3 regions of the Azospirillum sp. A1-3 genome follow, and region 2 is predicted to be linked to each of the others. Evidence: predicted binding sites of a transcription regulator. Region 2 holds the regulator's gene; each other region holds the start of a gene.
The links. The regulator LexA, encoded in region 2, represses DNA repair genes until DNA is damaged. The targets are predictions, from matches to a motif close to ATGTTCTANTTTGGTTC.
Positions count from the first base shown of each region.

Region 1: the regulator LexA is predicted to act here: its motif matches at 1,582-1,598, upstream of recA (recombinase RecA).
Region 3: the regulator LexA is predicted to act here: its motif matches at 2,436-2,452, upstream of M5E06_RS11575 (S24 family peptidase).

Region 1 is NZ_JAMSLU010000001.1:1,359,636-1,363,915, reverse strand. Features, by position in the region: gene M5E06_RS06475 (ATP-binding protein) at 1-1,500, shown strand, start outside; gene recA (recombinase RecA) at 1,652-2,731, shown strand; gene M5E06_RS06465 (hypothetical protein) at 2,834-3,409, opposite strand; gene M5E06_RS06460 (glycosyltransferase family 2 protein) at 3,498-4,280, opposite strand, start outside.
Region 2 is NZ_JAMSLU010000001.1:939,421-943,700, forward strand. Features, by position in the region: gene M5E06_RS04475 (ComEC/Rec2 family competence protein) at 1-2,113, shown strand, start outside; gene lexA (transcriptional repressor LexA) at 2,234-2,956, opposite strand; gene M5E06_RS04485 (molybdopterin molybdotransferase MoeA) at 3,155-4,280, opposite strand, start outside.
Region 3 is NZ_JAMSLU010000001.1:2,406,331-2,410,610, forward strand. Features, by position in the region: gene M5E06_RS11560 (portal protein) at 1-1,578, opposite strand, end outside; gene M5E06_RS11565 (hypothetical protein) at 1,557-1,955, opposite strand; gene M5E06_RS11570 (hypothetical protein) at 1,952-2,368, opposite strand; gene M5E06_RS11575 (S24 family peptidase) at 2,530-3,162, shown strand; gene M5E06_RS11580 (hypothetical protein) at 3,251-3,556, shown strand; gene M5E06_RS11585 (branched-chain amino acid aminotransferase) at 3,532-4,280, opposite strand, start outside.

The DNA of each region.
Region 1 (4,280 bases), 420 kb from region 2:
ATCGCGCTGGTCAACGAGACCGGCCAGCTGACCGAATGCAACGAGGCCTTCCTGGCGCTGATCGGCAGCGAGGCGGGCAGCGTCATCAACCGCCCGATGGCCGACCTGATCGTCCCGGCGGAGCGTGAGGCGGTGACCGCACGGCTGAAATCCGTGCAGGGCGGCGCCGACCCGGCCCACCCGCTGGAGGTGCGGCTGTCCGGCGGGCGGGAACTGACGGCCCAGCTCTATGCCCGGCGCCTCGCCAACCCGGTGCGCACCGATGGCCGCACGGATGGCGGCAAGGTTGATGGGGTCGGCCTGATCCTGCACTTCATCGACATGACCGAGCGCAAGAGCCTGGAGGCGCAGTTCGCCCAGTCGCAGAAGATGCAGGCGGTCGGCCAGTTGGCCGGCGGCGTGGCGCACGACTTCAACAATCTGCTGACGGCGATGATCGGCTTCTGCGACCTGCTGCTGCTTCGGCACAAGCCGGGCGACCAGTCCTTCAGCGACATCATGCAGATCAAGCAGAACGCCAACCGCGCCGCCAACCTCGTGCGGCAACTGCTGGCCTTCTCGCGCCAGCAGACCCTGCAGCCGCGCGTCATCAACGTGACCGACGTGCTGGCGGAGCTGGCGAACCTGTTGCGCCGCCTGATCGGCGAGAACATCGAATTGAAGATGATCCATGGCCGCGACCTGGGGCTGGTCAAGGTCGACCAGAACCAGCTGGAGCAGGTCATCATCAACCTGGTGGTCAACGCCCGCGACGCCATGGCCGGCGGCGGCAAGCTGACCATCAACACGACCAACTACGTCGTCAGCCAGCCGGAACGGCGGGAGCATGAGACGATCCCATCCGGCAGCTATGTCTCCATTGAGGTGATCGACACCGGCTGCGGCATCGCGCGGGAGAATCTGCAGCGCATCTTCGAGCCCTTCTACACGACCAAGGAGGTCGGGTCGGGTACCGGGCTCGGCCTGTCGACGGTGTACGGCATCGTCCGGCAGACCGGCGGCTTCGTGCTGGTCGATTCGGCGGTGGGGGAGGGCACGACCTTCACCATCCTGCTGCCGCACCACCAGGGCGAACTGCGCCCGGTCGACACCGCCGAACCGCGGGAGCGGCGCGGCAGCGACCTGACCGGCACCGGCACCATCCTGCTGGTAGAGGACGAGGACGCCGTGCGCGTCTTCTCCGCCCGCGCGCTGCGCAACAAGGGCTATCAGGTGCTGGAGGCCAAGAACGGCGAGGCGGCGCTGCAGCAGATCGAGACCAACGGCGCCTCCATCGACCTGCTGATCACCGACGTGGTGATGCCGCAGATGGATGGTCCGACGCTCGCCCGCCATGTCCGGAAGCTGCGCCCGGAAATGCGGGTGATCTTCATCTCCGGCTATGCCGAGGACCGGCTGGGCGAGATCGACGGCGTCGAAGTCGCCTATTTCCTGCCCAAGCCCTTCTCGCTGAAGCAGTTGGCCTCCAAGGTGAAGGAGGTCATCCGTGATGGTCGGTAAGGGCGAATCAGCCCGCAGCGGCATGCCCGGACATACCCTGTAAAATAGGAACGCACAGGCAACATCAGCCCTTGCAAACGAGAACGAAGAGAGTACATTCAGCCTCGTTGCAAGAGCGCCGACCGTGTGTTCTAAGAGAGGGGTACCGGGCATGTCGTCCGCACAGCTTCGTTTGGTCGAGAAGGATTCCATGGACAAGCAGAAGGCGCTCGATGCCGCCCTGAGCCAGATCGAACGCGCGTTCGGCAAGGGCTCGATCATGAAGCTTGGCGCCCGTGAGAACTTGGTCGAGACGGAGGTCATCTCCACCGGCTCCCTGGGTCTCGATATCGCGCTGGGCATCGGTGGCCTGCCGAAGGGCCGCATCATCGAAATCTACGGGCCGGAAAGCTCGGGCAAGACGACGCTGGCGCTGCACGCCATCGCCCAGGCCCAGAAGGCCGGCGGCACCTGCGCCTTCGTCGATGCGGAACACGCGCTCGACCCGTCCTATGCCCGCAAGCTGGGCGTCAACATCGACGAGTTGCTGATCTCCCAGCCGGACGCCGGCGAGCAGGCGCTGGAGATCGCCGACACGCTGGTGCGCTCCGGCGCCATCGACGTGCTGGTGGTCGACTCGGTCGCCGCGCTGGTGCCGCGCGCCGAACTGGAAGGCGAGATGGGCGACAGCCATGTCGGCCTGCACGCCCGCCTGATGAGCCAGGCTCTGCGCAAGCTGACCGGCTCGATCTCCAAGTCGAACTGCCTGGTGATCTTCATCAACCAGATCCGCCTGAAGATCGGCGTGATGTTCGGCAATCCGGAGACGACGACCGGCGGCAACGCGCTGAAGTTCTACGCTTCCGTGCGCCTCGACATCCGCCGCATCGGCTCGATCAAGGACCGCGACACCGTCGTCGGCAACCAGACCCGCGTCAAGGTGGTGAAGAACAAGATGGCCCCGCCGTTCCGCGTGGTCGAGTTCGACATCATGTACGGCGAAGGCGTGTCGAAGGTGGGCGAACTGCTCGACCTCGGCATCCAGGCCGGCGTGGTCGACAAGTCGGGCGCGTGGTTCAGCTATGACGGCACCCGCATCGGCCAGGGCCGCGAGAATGCCAAGACCTACCTGCGCAACAACCCCGAGATGGCCGACGCGATCGAGGCCAAGATCCGCGGCAACGCCGGTCTGGTCGCCGATGCGATGATGGGCACCCCGGAAGCCGACGGCGAAGCCTCCACTCCGGAGTAACGCTAGGGCAGGTGGAATGAGAGGCCCCGCCTTCCGAAAGGGAGGCGGGGTTTTTTTGTGGGTGGGGGCATCGAAGCTGACACTTCTTCTCGAATCAAGCCCTCACACATCCACGACCATATGCGGCCTGAACGCTCCTTCCAGCGTCAGCAGCAAATGCAGGTAGACCGCCACCTTGCGCGCGCGGTCGCTGTTGCGGGTCAGGCAGTCACGCAGTTGTTCCGCCAGTCGTGCGGTTTCCGGATCCAGTTCCGGTGCGGCGGCGATGGCAGCCTGGACGATGTGTTCCGGATCGACGGGGACCTCTGCCGCCGGGTCCTTCAGCAGGGCTTCGGCGATCGCCTCTTCGTCATGGTGGACCGGGGGCGGAGCGACCGGTGGTGGTGGGGCGCGGCTGGACAGGTGGCTGCGGAGATTGTCCTTCAACCGGGTACGCTGACGCTCGTCCAGCCCGTCGAATTGATCGACCTCGTCGAACAGAAGATCGTACAGGCGCCGCCGCTGCGGGTTGGGCGGGTTGTGGTCGCGCCGCTCCTGCTCGCGGTCGTGCCGCTCCTGGCGAGGGTTGCGGCGGCTGTTGCGGTCGGTGGCGTTGCCGCTCCGCTCGACGCCTGCAGTGGTGCGGACGCTGAACTCCGGCGGGCCGATGCCGCGCCCGGAGGTGAGATTGCCGGACATGAGCCGCCTCCCGGGTTTGGTTCTCCCTGGCGGTCAAGTCTGGCAGAGCCGGCGCTTTCGTCAATGCGAAAGCGCCGGCTCCCATTGGTCAGTCACCGGCCCCGGCACTCACGGCGCCGTCGGCGGCTTCCGGCTTGCTCTTGCCGAAGCCGATGGTGGGGAAGACGTTGATCAGCGCGGTGATGAAGGCCGCCAGATAGGGCAGCGACTGTACCACCAGCAGACCCGACCACATGAAGGCGTCGCGGTTCTCGTGGCCGAAGACCATGACGATGGCAAGCGCCGCGCCCCACAGCGACACCAGCAGCACCAACTCCTCCCGCGCCATCAGGAAAGCCTGCATCAGCGCCGGCTGGTTTTCGCACTTCGGCGTGCGGACGAAGGGCCGGCCGGAGGTGAAGATGCCCAGCCACATGGCGCGGCCGACGGTGTGGGTCAGCGCCATGCCGGCCACCGCCGCCCCGACCTTGTCCCAGAAGCCGCACTTTACCCGCGCCTCGTAGAGCCAGAGCGAAGCGCCGACCTTGAAGGCGAAGACGCTGAGCGTCGGGATCATGAAGACGTTGGGCGGGAATTCGAAATATTTGGGGAAAGCCATCAGGCCGATGGACCAGATGATGCCGGCGATGCCGAACACCATATGGGCGGCGTCGGCAAACCAGGGCAGCCAGCCGGTGATGAAATGGTACTTCTGGCCGGTGGTCAGCTCCTTCGCACCCGGCGACAACTGGCGCCAATGGTGCTTCAGGATCTGCACGGCGCCGTAGGCCCAGCGGAAGCGCTGCGTCTTGTAGGCGGAGAAGCTGTCGGGAACCAGCCCCTTGCCATAGCTCTCCGGCATATAGACCGCTTCATAGCCATGCTCGAACAG
Region 2 (4,280 bases):
ACCGGCGCTCAGCGGACCATGGTGGCGCCTGTTGGCGCGCGCCGGCAGGCGACTCGCGGCGTTGGCAGGAGCCGAGGGGGAGCGTTGGGTTCTGTGGCTGCCCGTCGCTTTTGGGGCGGGGGTGTCGCTGTATTTCTGGTTGCGGCAGGAGCCGGTCTGGTGGGGCGGGCTCGCGGCGGTCGGCGGGGCGGTGATTCTGTTGTTGGCTGTGCGGCGCCGGTTCGCACTGGCCGGAGTGGCGATGGCTCTGCTGATGGTGGCGGCCGGATTCCTGGTGGCGCAGGCGCATACGGCGCGCATGGCGGCGCCGGTCCTGACCCGAAGCATCGCGGGTGCCACCGTCACCGGGCGGGTGATGGCGGTGGAGCGGCGGCCGGGTGCGGTGCGCATCACGTTGCGCGAGGTAACGGTCAGCAGACTGGCACCGGAGCAGATGCCGGCGGCCTTGAGAATCCGCCTGTCCGACCGCAACCCCGCTCCCGCTCCGGGATCGGTGGTCCGGCTGCGGGCGACGCTGTTGCCGCCGCAGGCGCCGGCGGAACCCGGTGCCTTCGACTTCCAGCGGCGGGCCTGGTTCATGGGTCTGGGTGGGACCGGCTTTGCCACAGGGGCGGTGGAACAGGTGGAGGCGCCGCCGGTGACGGGATGGAGCACGGTTGCCATCGCCTTCGAGCGGGCGCGGGGAGCCATCGCGGAGCGCGTCGCGGCGGCGATCGGCGACCCGGTGGAGGCGAGCGTCACCACGGCGCTGCTGAACGGCGAGGAGTTTGGCATTCCCGAAGCGACGCTGGATGATTTCCGCAACAGCGGGCTGGCGCATCTTCTGTCGATTTCCGGCCTGCATGTCGGCATCGCGGCTGGCATCCTGTTTTATGTGGTGCGGGCGCTGATGGCGGCGGTGCCCTATATCGCGCTGCGATGGCCGATCAAGAAGATCGCGGCTTTGTTCGGGATTGTGTCGGCGCTCGCCTATACGCTGCTGGTCGGGGCGCCGCTGCCGACGGTGCGGTCGGTGCTGATGACCGGGATGGTGATGGGGGCGATCATGCTGGACCGCCATCCGCTGAGCATGCGGCTGGTCGCCTTCGCCGGGCTGGTCACCATCGCCATGGACCCGGAGGGGATGCTGGGACCCAGCTTCCAGATGTCATTCGCCGCGGTGGTGGCGCTGATCGCGGCGTTCGAGCGTGGCAGTGTCAAGCTGGCGGAATGGCGACGCGACGCGGGATGGCTTGTGCGCGGGCTGTTCTATGTCGGCGGAATCCTGCTGACCAGCGTGGTGGCGACGCTGGCGACCTTGCCGTTCTCGCTCTTCCATTTTCAGCAGATCGCCTTTTATGGCGTGCTGTCGAATCTGATCGCGATTCCCATCACGTCCTTCTGGGTCATGCCGTGGAGCCTGATCGCCTACGCGCTGCTGCCCATCGGGCTGGAGGCGCCGGCGCTGATCGCCATGAACTGGGGTGACCGGGCGGTGATCTGGACCGCGGAGTTCTTCGGCCGGTTGCCCTGGGCATCGCTGACGGTGCCGGCGATGCCGGTGGAGGGGTTCGCCGCGCTGGTGGCGGGCGGGCTCTGGCTGTGTGTGTGGACGCGGCGGTGGCGCTGGTTGGGGATGCTGCCGATCCTGGCGGGGTTGGCCTCGCCGATGCTGGTCGAACGGCCGGATGTGCTGGTGGCGGGGGACGGGACGGTGGTGGCGGTGAGGCTGCCGGACGGGCGGCTCAGTGGCTCGGGCAAGGGCGGCGGGCGGCTGACCGAGACCTGGAGGGAACGCGATGGGGAGCGGACAGCGGCGGAGCCCTGGCCGGCGGCGGGCGGATGGAGCGAGGGCGGGCGGTCGCTGAGTTGCGATGCGCTGGGGTGCTTGTATCGCGTGCGTGGGAAGACGCTGGCATTGCCGCGGCTGCCGGACGCGCTGGACGAGGATTGTGGCGCGGCGGATGCGGTGGTGACGGCGGCGGTAGCGCGCGGGTGCCGGGCCGGAGTGGTGATCGACCGGTGGGCGCTGCGGCAAGAAGGGGCGCATACGCTGACGGTGACGGCCGGGGGTGTCCGGGTGGAGACGGTGCGGGGGCTTAGGGGGGATCGGCCTTGGACCGGGGGGAGGTGAGAGGCGCTGTTACCCCCACCCTAACCCTCCCCCGCTTCGCGGGAGAGGGAACTCCGCTGCGCCGCCACTCGCTCCCTCTCCCACCGAAGGTGGGGGAGGGTTGGGGAGGGGGCAACGGCCTCAGTACTTGCGGACCAGGCCGACCAGCTTGCCCTGCACGCGGACGCGGTCGGCGCCGAAGATGCGGGTTTCGTAGGCGGCGTTGGCGGGTTCCAGGGCCACCGTGTTGCCCTTGCGGCGCAGACGCTTCAGCGTCACCTCGCCTTCATCGACCAGGGCGACGACGATGGTGCCGTTCTCCGCCGCGTCGCAGCGCTGGATGATGATGGTGTCGTGGTCGAGGATGCCGGCCTCGATCATCGAATCGCCGGAAACCTCCAGCGCGTAATGGTCGCCGGCGGTCAGCATCGAGACGGGGACGTCGACGAAGGCGCTGTTGTCGCGCAGGGCTTCGATCGGCGTGCCGGCGGCGATGCGGCCGTAGAGCGGGAGCTGAACCGTCTCGTTGGCGGCGGCCGGGGTCGGGGCGGGCGGAGCGGCGTCGCGGCCGGCGAAGACGAAATCGCCCTTGATGACGTTGGGCTGGAACTTCGGCTTGGCGGCGGCGCGGCTGCGGGCGGCGTCCAGGCCTTCCGGCAGGCGAAGAACTTCGAGCGCACGGGCACGGTGGGGCAGGCGGCGGATGAAGCCGCGTTCCTCAAGTCCGGTGATGAGGCGATGGATGCCCGACTTGGACTTCAGCCCCAGGGCGTCCTTCATCTCGTCGAACGACGGCGAGACACCGCCCTGGCCGAGCCGTTCGTGGATGAACAGCAGCAATTCGTGCTGCTTGCGCGTGAGCATGGATGCCTCCCGGCCGTCGCCAGACTGAAGATGGAACAAAAACCAAACGTTGCCTCCATGTTCTAGTTTGGTTCCTGCCGCGCGTCAAGCCCCCCATCGGCTTCTTTTAGAACTTGAACGGAACATTTGGAACAGCGTGAAACAGTTTTCGGGATGCTGTTCAACTGTTCCATCCGCCGTCCGGGGGGTGTCCCAAGTCTAGATGCTGAGCGCTCCATCGGTCAGGGGAAGCACGGTCACCATGGCCCCGGCCGGCTCGGGGTCGGCGTTGGGTGGGCGGGGGATCAGGCAATCGGCCTGGGCGTAGAGCGTGGTGATGGCGCTGTCCTGCCGAGCGAAGGGGGTGACGGTCAGGACGCCGTCGGGGCCGGCGGCAAGCGTCGCGCGGAGATACTCCTCCCGCCGGTCGTTGGCCTTCAGCGCGGTGGTCAGGCGGGCGCGCAGCGGCAGGCGGTCGTCCTCGGGCGGCAGACCCTGCAGCAGGCGCAGGATCGGGCGCAGGAACAGCACGCCGGTGACGCCGGTGGACACCGGATTGCCGGGCAGACCCAGCAGCGGCACCGATCCGGCGCGGCCGAACATCAGCGCCTTGCCCGGCCGCATCGCCACGGTCTGCACCTCCAGCGCCACGCCGCGTTCGGCCAGCACGTCGCGCACGAGGTCGTATTCGCCATGGGCGGCACCGCCGGTGGTGACCAGCAGGTCGCACCCTGCGGCCCCCTTCGCCAAGGCCGCCACACTCTCCGGCGTATCCTTGGCAATTCCCAGATTGTGGGCGAGGCCGCCCTGGGCGGTGACGAGGGCGCAGAGGCCGAGCGCGTTGGTGCTGACGATCTGGCTCGGCCCCAGCGGGTCGCCGGGCAGGGCGATCTCGTCGCCGGTGGCGAGGATGGCGATGCGCGGCCGGCGATGGACCGAGAGCCAGGGGACATTGCCGCCGGCGGCCAGCGCGATGTCACGGGCAGTCAGGCGGCGGCCCTTCGGCAGAAGCTCCTGACCGAGGGTGAAGTCGAAGCCCGCCTCGCGGACGAAGCGGCCGACGACTACGGCGCGGCCGATCTGCACAGTGGCGTCGTCGGCGCTGCAATCCTCCTGCATCACCACGGCATCGGTGCCGTCGGGCAGGGGCGCGCCGGTGAAGATGCGCGCCGCCTCACCAGGGCCGACGGGGCCGTCGAAGGCATGGCCGGCGGAGGATTCGCCGATGCGGCGCAGGGGAACGGGCGTGTCGGCGGTCGCGGCGGCGATGTCGGCGGCGCGCACCGCCCAGCCGTCCATGGCGGCGGCGTGGAAGGGCGGCTGGGTCAGCCGGGCAATCACCGGT
Region 3 (4,280 bases), 1.5 Mb from region 2:
TCCGGCATCGGCCGTCGCCACGGCAGGCGCCGGCGAAGGCTGAGGGACGACAACGGAGGTGGCCGCAGGAGCGGCCGCAGGTGCGGCGACCTCCGCCCGCATCAGCTTGGCCGGCACGCCGAAGGCCTCGCCGAGCCAGTGGGCGGTCGCCGCCGCGTCCACCGTCGCCTCCGCCTCCGGTCCCAGCGCCTTGACGCTGTCCAGCCAGCGCAGCGCCGCCTGCACGTCGCGCTGGGCCTGCGCCTGGGCGAGTGGGGAGCGGTGCTGCAACTCCACCAGCCGGCCATCGACGGTGATATCGGGGATCTCGCCACGCCGGCGCAGGATCGACACCGCCCGCAGCACCAGCGGCGTCATCAGCTCCGCCTGCAGCCGGCCATAGGTGGCGCCAAGCAGCCGCGCCATCTCGACGGAGCGTTCCAGCACCTCGGTCGCGGTCATCCGCGCCGACTCCACCGGCCCCAGCCGATCGACCAGCAGCGCGTGGCGGATGCGCCCGCGCAGATCGTCCAGAACCAGCTGCGACACGTCGAACCGGCCGGGGTTGGCCAGCGGCGTCAGCCCGGCCGATCCCACCGCCTTCGGAATGATGGTGCCGGGCACCAGCCGGATGGTGGTGGGGTTCAGCACCCCGTCGTCGTCGGCCTGCCAGATGCCGGTGACGGCGATGGAGGCGTTCTTCAACACCAGTTCCACCACCTTGTTGGCGGTCTTGATGTCGGGCAGCGCCTTCATCACCGGCGAGCGGCCATAGGTCTCGCCCGGCGCCTTCAGCCAGCGGAAATTGACGAAGGGGGACTGGGCGAAGCGCCCCTGGGCCAGCCAGGACGGTTCGGCCAGCCCGCTGTCCAGCACCACGCCCCAGCGATAGGCCGCACCGTCGGGCAGCACCGCCTCGACCAGCGGAAAGCGGCTGTCGGGATCGTCGGCGGCCTGTTTGCGCAGTTCGTCGGGCAGGTCGGCTCCGGGAAAGCGCTGGAGGATCTGGGCCAGCGTCGCCTCGCTGCGGCGGAAGGTGGCGTCGAGCCGGCCGTCCGGTCCCTCCTCCAGAACCGCTTCGGCCAGCGGCACGGCGGTGAAGCGCAGGCTGGAGGGCGCGCCGGGGGCCGCCTCCTCCATCAGCAGGCTGGCGGTGCCGACGGTGACGAGGTCGAGGAAGGCCTGATGGATCTCCACCGCGAAGTTGGAGCGGTCGAAATGGGCCTGGACGATGCCGGCGGCACGGTCGAGCAGCGGGGCGACGCGATCGCGCTCCGCTCCCGTCAGGGTGGGGCCGGGCTGGAAGCCGAACCAGCGCGACCAGGGCGGCGTCAGTTCCGACAGCAGGCTGGCCGCCAATTGCTCCACCGCGTCGGGCGCGGTGCCGTCGAACAGGCGGTCGACCCGGCGTTCGCCCGGCGTGCCTCCGCCACGGAAGGGCCGGCCGTTGGGCAGCGCATGGTCGTAGCAGTCCTGCCAATGGCTTTCCCACACGGTGCGCCGTTCGCGGGCGGCACGGTAGCGCTCCAGCAGGGCCTCGGGCTCCGACAGGTCACTCTTCCGGCGGGCGGGCGGTTTCACGGCTGCGGATGCGGGCATGCGCGGTATCCTCCGGTCAGGTGGCGGTGCAGTTGCCAGGGGGTCAGCACCCGGCGGGCGCGCAGGCCGATCAGGCGCTTGACCGCCTCGACGCAGGTGAAGGGTCCCCAGGGGGCGGGGCCGGCCGGGCGGCGCAACGGCGCGGAATCCACCGTCAGCCCCTGGGCGCGGTACCAGCCCGGCAGGTCGAACTCGGCCGGCAGGTCCAGCACGGCCACGTCGGTGAAGCCCGCCAGCGGATCGACCGCCACCCAGCGCCGCCCGTCGGTCAGCAACGCCAGGCAATGGCGGAAGCCCGGCTTCAGCAGACGCAGCCACCACAGCGGCGCCTCCCCGCGGTAGACCACCCAGGCCGCCGTCCAGGGAGTGGCGGTCATCGGGCGATGCCCCGGACAATGCCCTTCTCACGCAGGGCGGGGGCGATGACGGCGAAGGCCTCGGTCCACAGGGAATGGGCGCGCTGTTCGCGGAAGCGATCCGGCTCCGGCGCACTCTGGCGGCGGCCGTAATGGACCATGACATGCAGATGGTCGCGCATCAGCTTGCGCATTCGAAACAGGCGGTCGACCACCCGCAGAACGTCCTGCGGCTCGCAGGGCCGCGCCACCTGCCCGCAGCCGGCGACGACCCGCGCGCCCGCCGCCTTGGCGTCATGCGCCTGCACCGCCCAGAACCACGCCTCTTCCGCGTCGGCGAAGGGTTCGCCGTCGACACTGTAAGGCTCCGCCTTCAAGGGCACGATCTGGGACAGGCGGGCGGCGGGCAAAGCGGAGGCGGCCGGACTCAGCATGCTGGTCTCCTTGCGGCTTCGGATTTTTGAAAGAGCGGGCGCCGGGCCTGGGTTGTGGCCGCGCCATCTGTTTGCGTTATGTTCCGACCAACGCATGCGGTCAACAGATTTATGAAAAAGTTCCTAGGGACGCTGTCGCCGCTTTATGAGATTATCGTCCCATGCTGAAACACACGGACATCTGGCGGGCCATCGACCGTCTTGCGGCGCAGCACGGGCTCTCCGCCTCCGGGCTGGCGCGGCGCGCCGGATTGGACCCGACCACCTTCAACAAGAGCAAGCGCACGACCAACGACGGCAAGCTGCGCTGGCCCTCGACGGAAAGCATCTCCAAGGTGCTGGACGCCACCGGCGCGTCGTTGTCGGAATTCGTGTCGCTGGTCGGCGACGGCGCCAGCACCGCCCCGCTGCAGCGGGTTCCGGTGATCGGCTATGCCCAGGCCGGATCGGCCGGCTATTTCGACGACGCCGGCTTTCCCGCCGGCAGCGGCTGGGACGAACTGCTGTTCCCCAGCCTGGGCGACCCTCACGCCTATGCGCTGGAGATCTCCGGCGACAGCATGGAGCCGGTCTATCGCGACGGTGACACCATCATCGTCTCCCCCGCCGCGCAGATCCGCCGCAACGACCGCGTCGTCGTCCGCACCAAGGGCGGCGAGGTGATGGCCAAGCAACTGATCCGCGAGACGGCGACCAAGATTGAACTGCTGTCGATCAACCGCGCCCACCCCGACCGCAGCATCCCGCTGTCGGACGTCGCCTGGATGGCACGGATCATCTGGGCGAGCCAGTGAGGGTGGGGGCAAACACCTCAACGGTTGGCGATCGATCCTAGGAAAATTTACCTTTGCTACCATCCAGGCAGGCGCTACCGTCCATTCCATGGACCGAGCCGCCCGCCTGGACAGCCTTCACCGCACCCATGACGGCCCGACACCGAAGCCCGAGCTTCGCACCGCCCTGCTTGGCGGCGCGGCCCGCGCCAATGCCGTCAAACGCGCCGCGACGCTCCGGCTGCACACGGACCTCGCGGCCGAAGCGCGCCTCGCCACCGCCCGGCGTCGCGGCGCACTGAGCGCGACCGCCTGTCGGACCGATGCGTGGCTGACCCGCTTGGCCGCCACGCTGGCCCATCACCGCCGGGCGGCGGTGGCGCTGCTCGATCAGCGGAACGCGTATTCCCAATAGAGCGCACGCGCCCGCTGGAAGATCGGACCGGCTGCGAAGCTGCGGTCTTCCACCTTGGTCACCGGCACGCATTTGGCGTGGTTGCCGGTGGAGAAGACCTCGTCGGCCTCAAGCAGATCCTTTGGCGTCAGGGTGCATTCCTCCACCGTCACGCCGTCGTTGCGCAGCAGAGCGATGACGCGCTGGCGGGTGATGCCGTTCAGGAAGCAGCCGTTCGGCACCGGGGTGCGCACGACGCCGTCCTTGGCGATGAAGATATTCGAAGTGGCGAACTCCGCCACATTGCCGATGACATCCAGCATGATGGCGTTCTGGAAGCCGCGCTTACGCGCCTCGGTCAGCGCCATGCCGGCGTTGGGATACAGGCAGGCGGCCTTGGCCTCGGTCGGGGCCATGGTCGGGATCGGACGGCGGCGGGTGGAAATGCAGGCGGCGAAGCCGGTCGGCTGCGGCAGCGGGTCCTCGTAGATCGACAGGACGAAGCGCGTGCTCTCCGGCGCCGGGGCGACGAAGCCGTCATCGGCGTAGAACATCGGGCGGATGTACAGTTCCGCCTCTTTCGGGAAGCGGCGGATGCCGTCCCAGCACAGCTCCTCGATCTCGCCGGCGGTGACCATCGGCTCCAGCCCCATCACCTGGGCGGAGCGGATGGCGCGGGCGCAATGCAGGTCGAGGTCGGGGGCCACGCCCTGGAAGGCGCGAGCGCCGTCGAAGACCGTCGAAG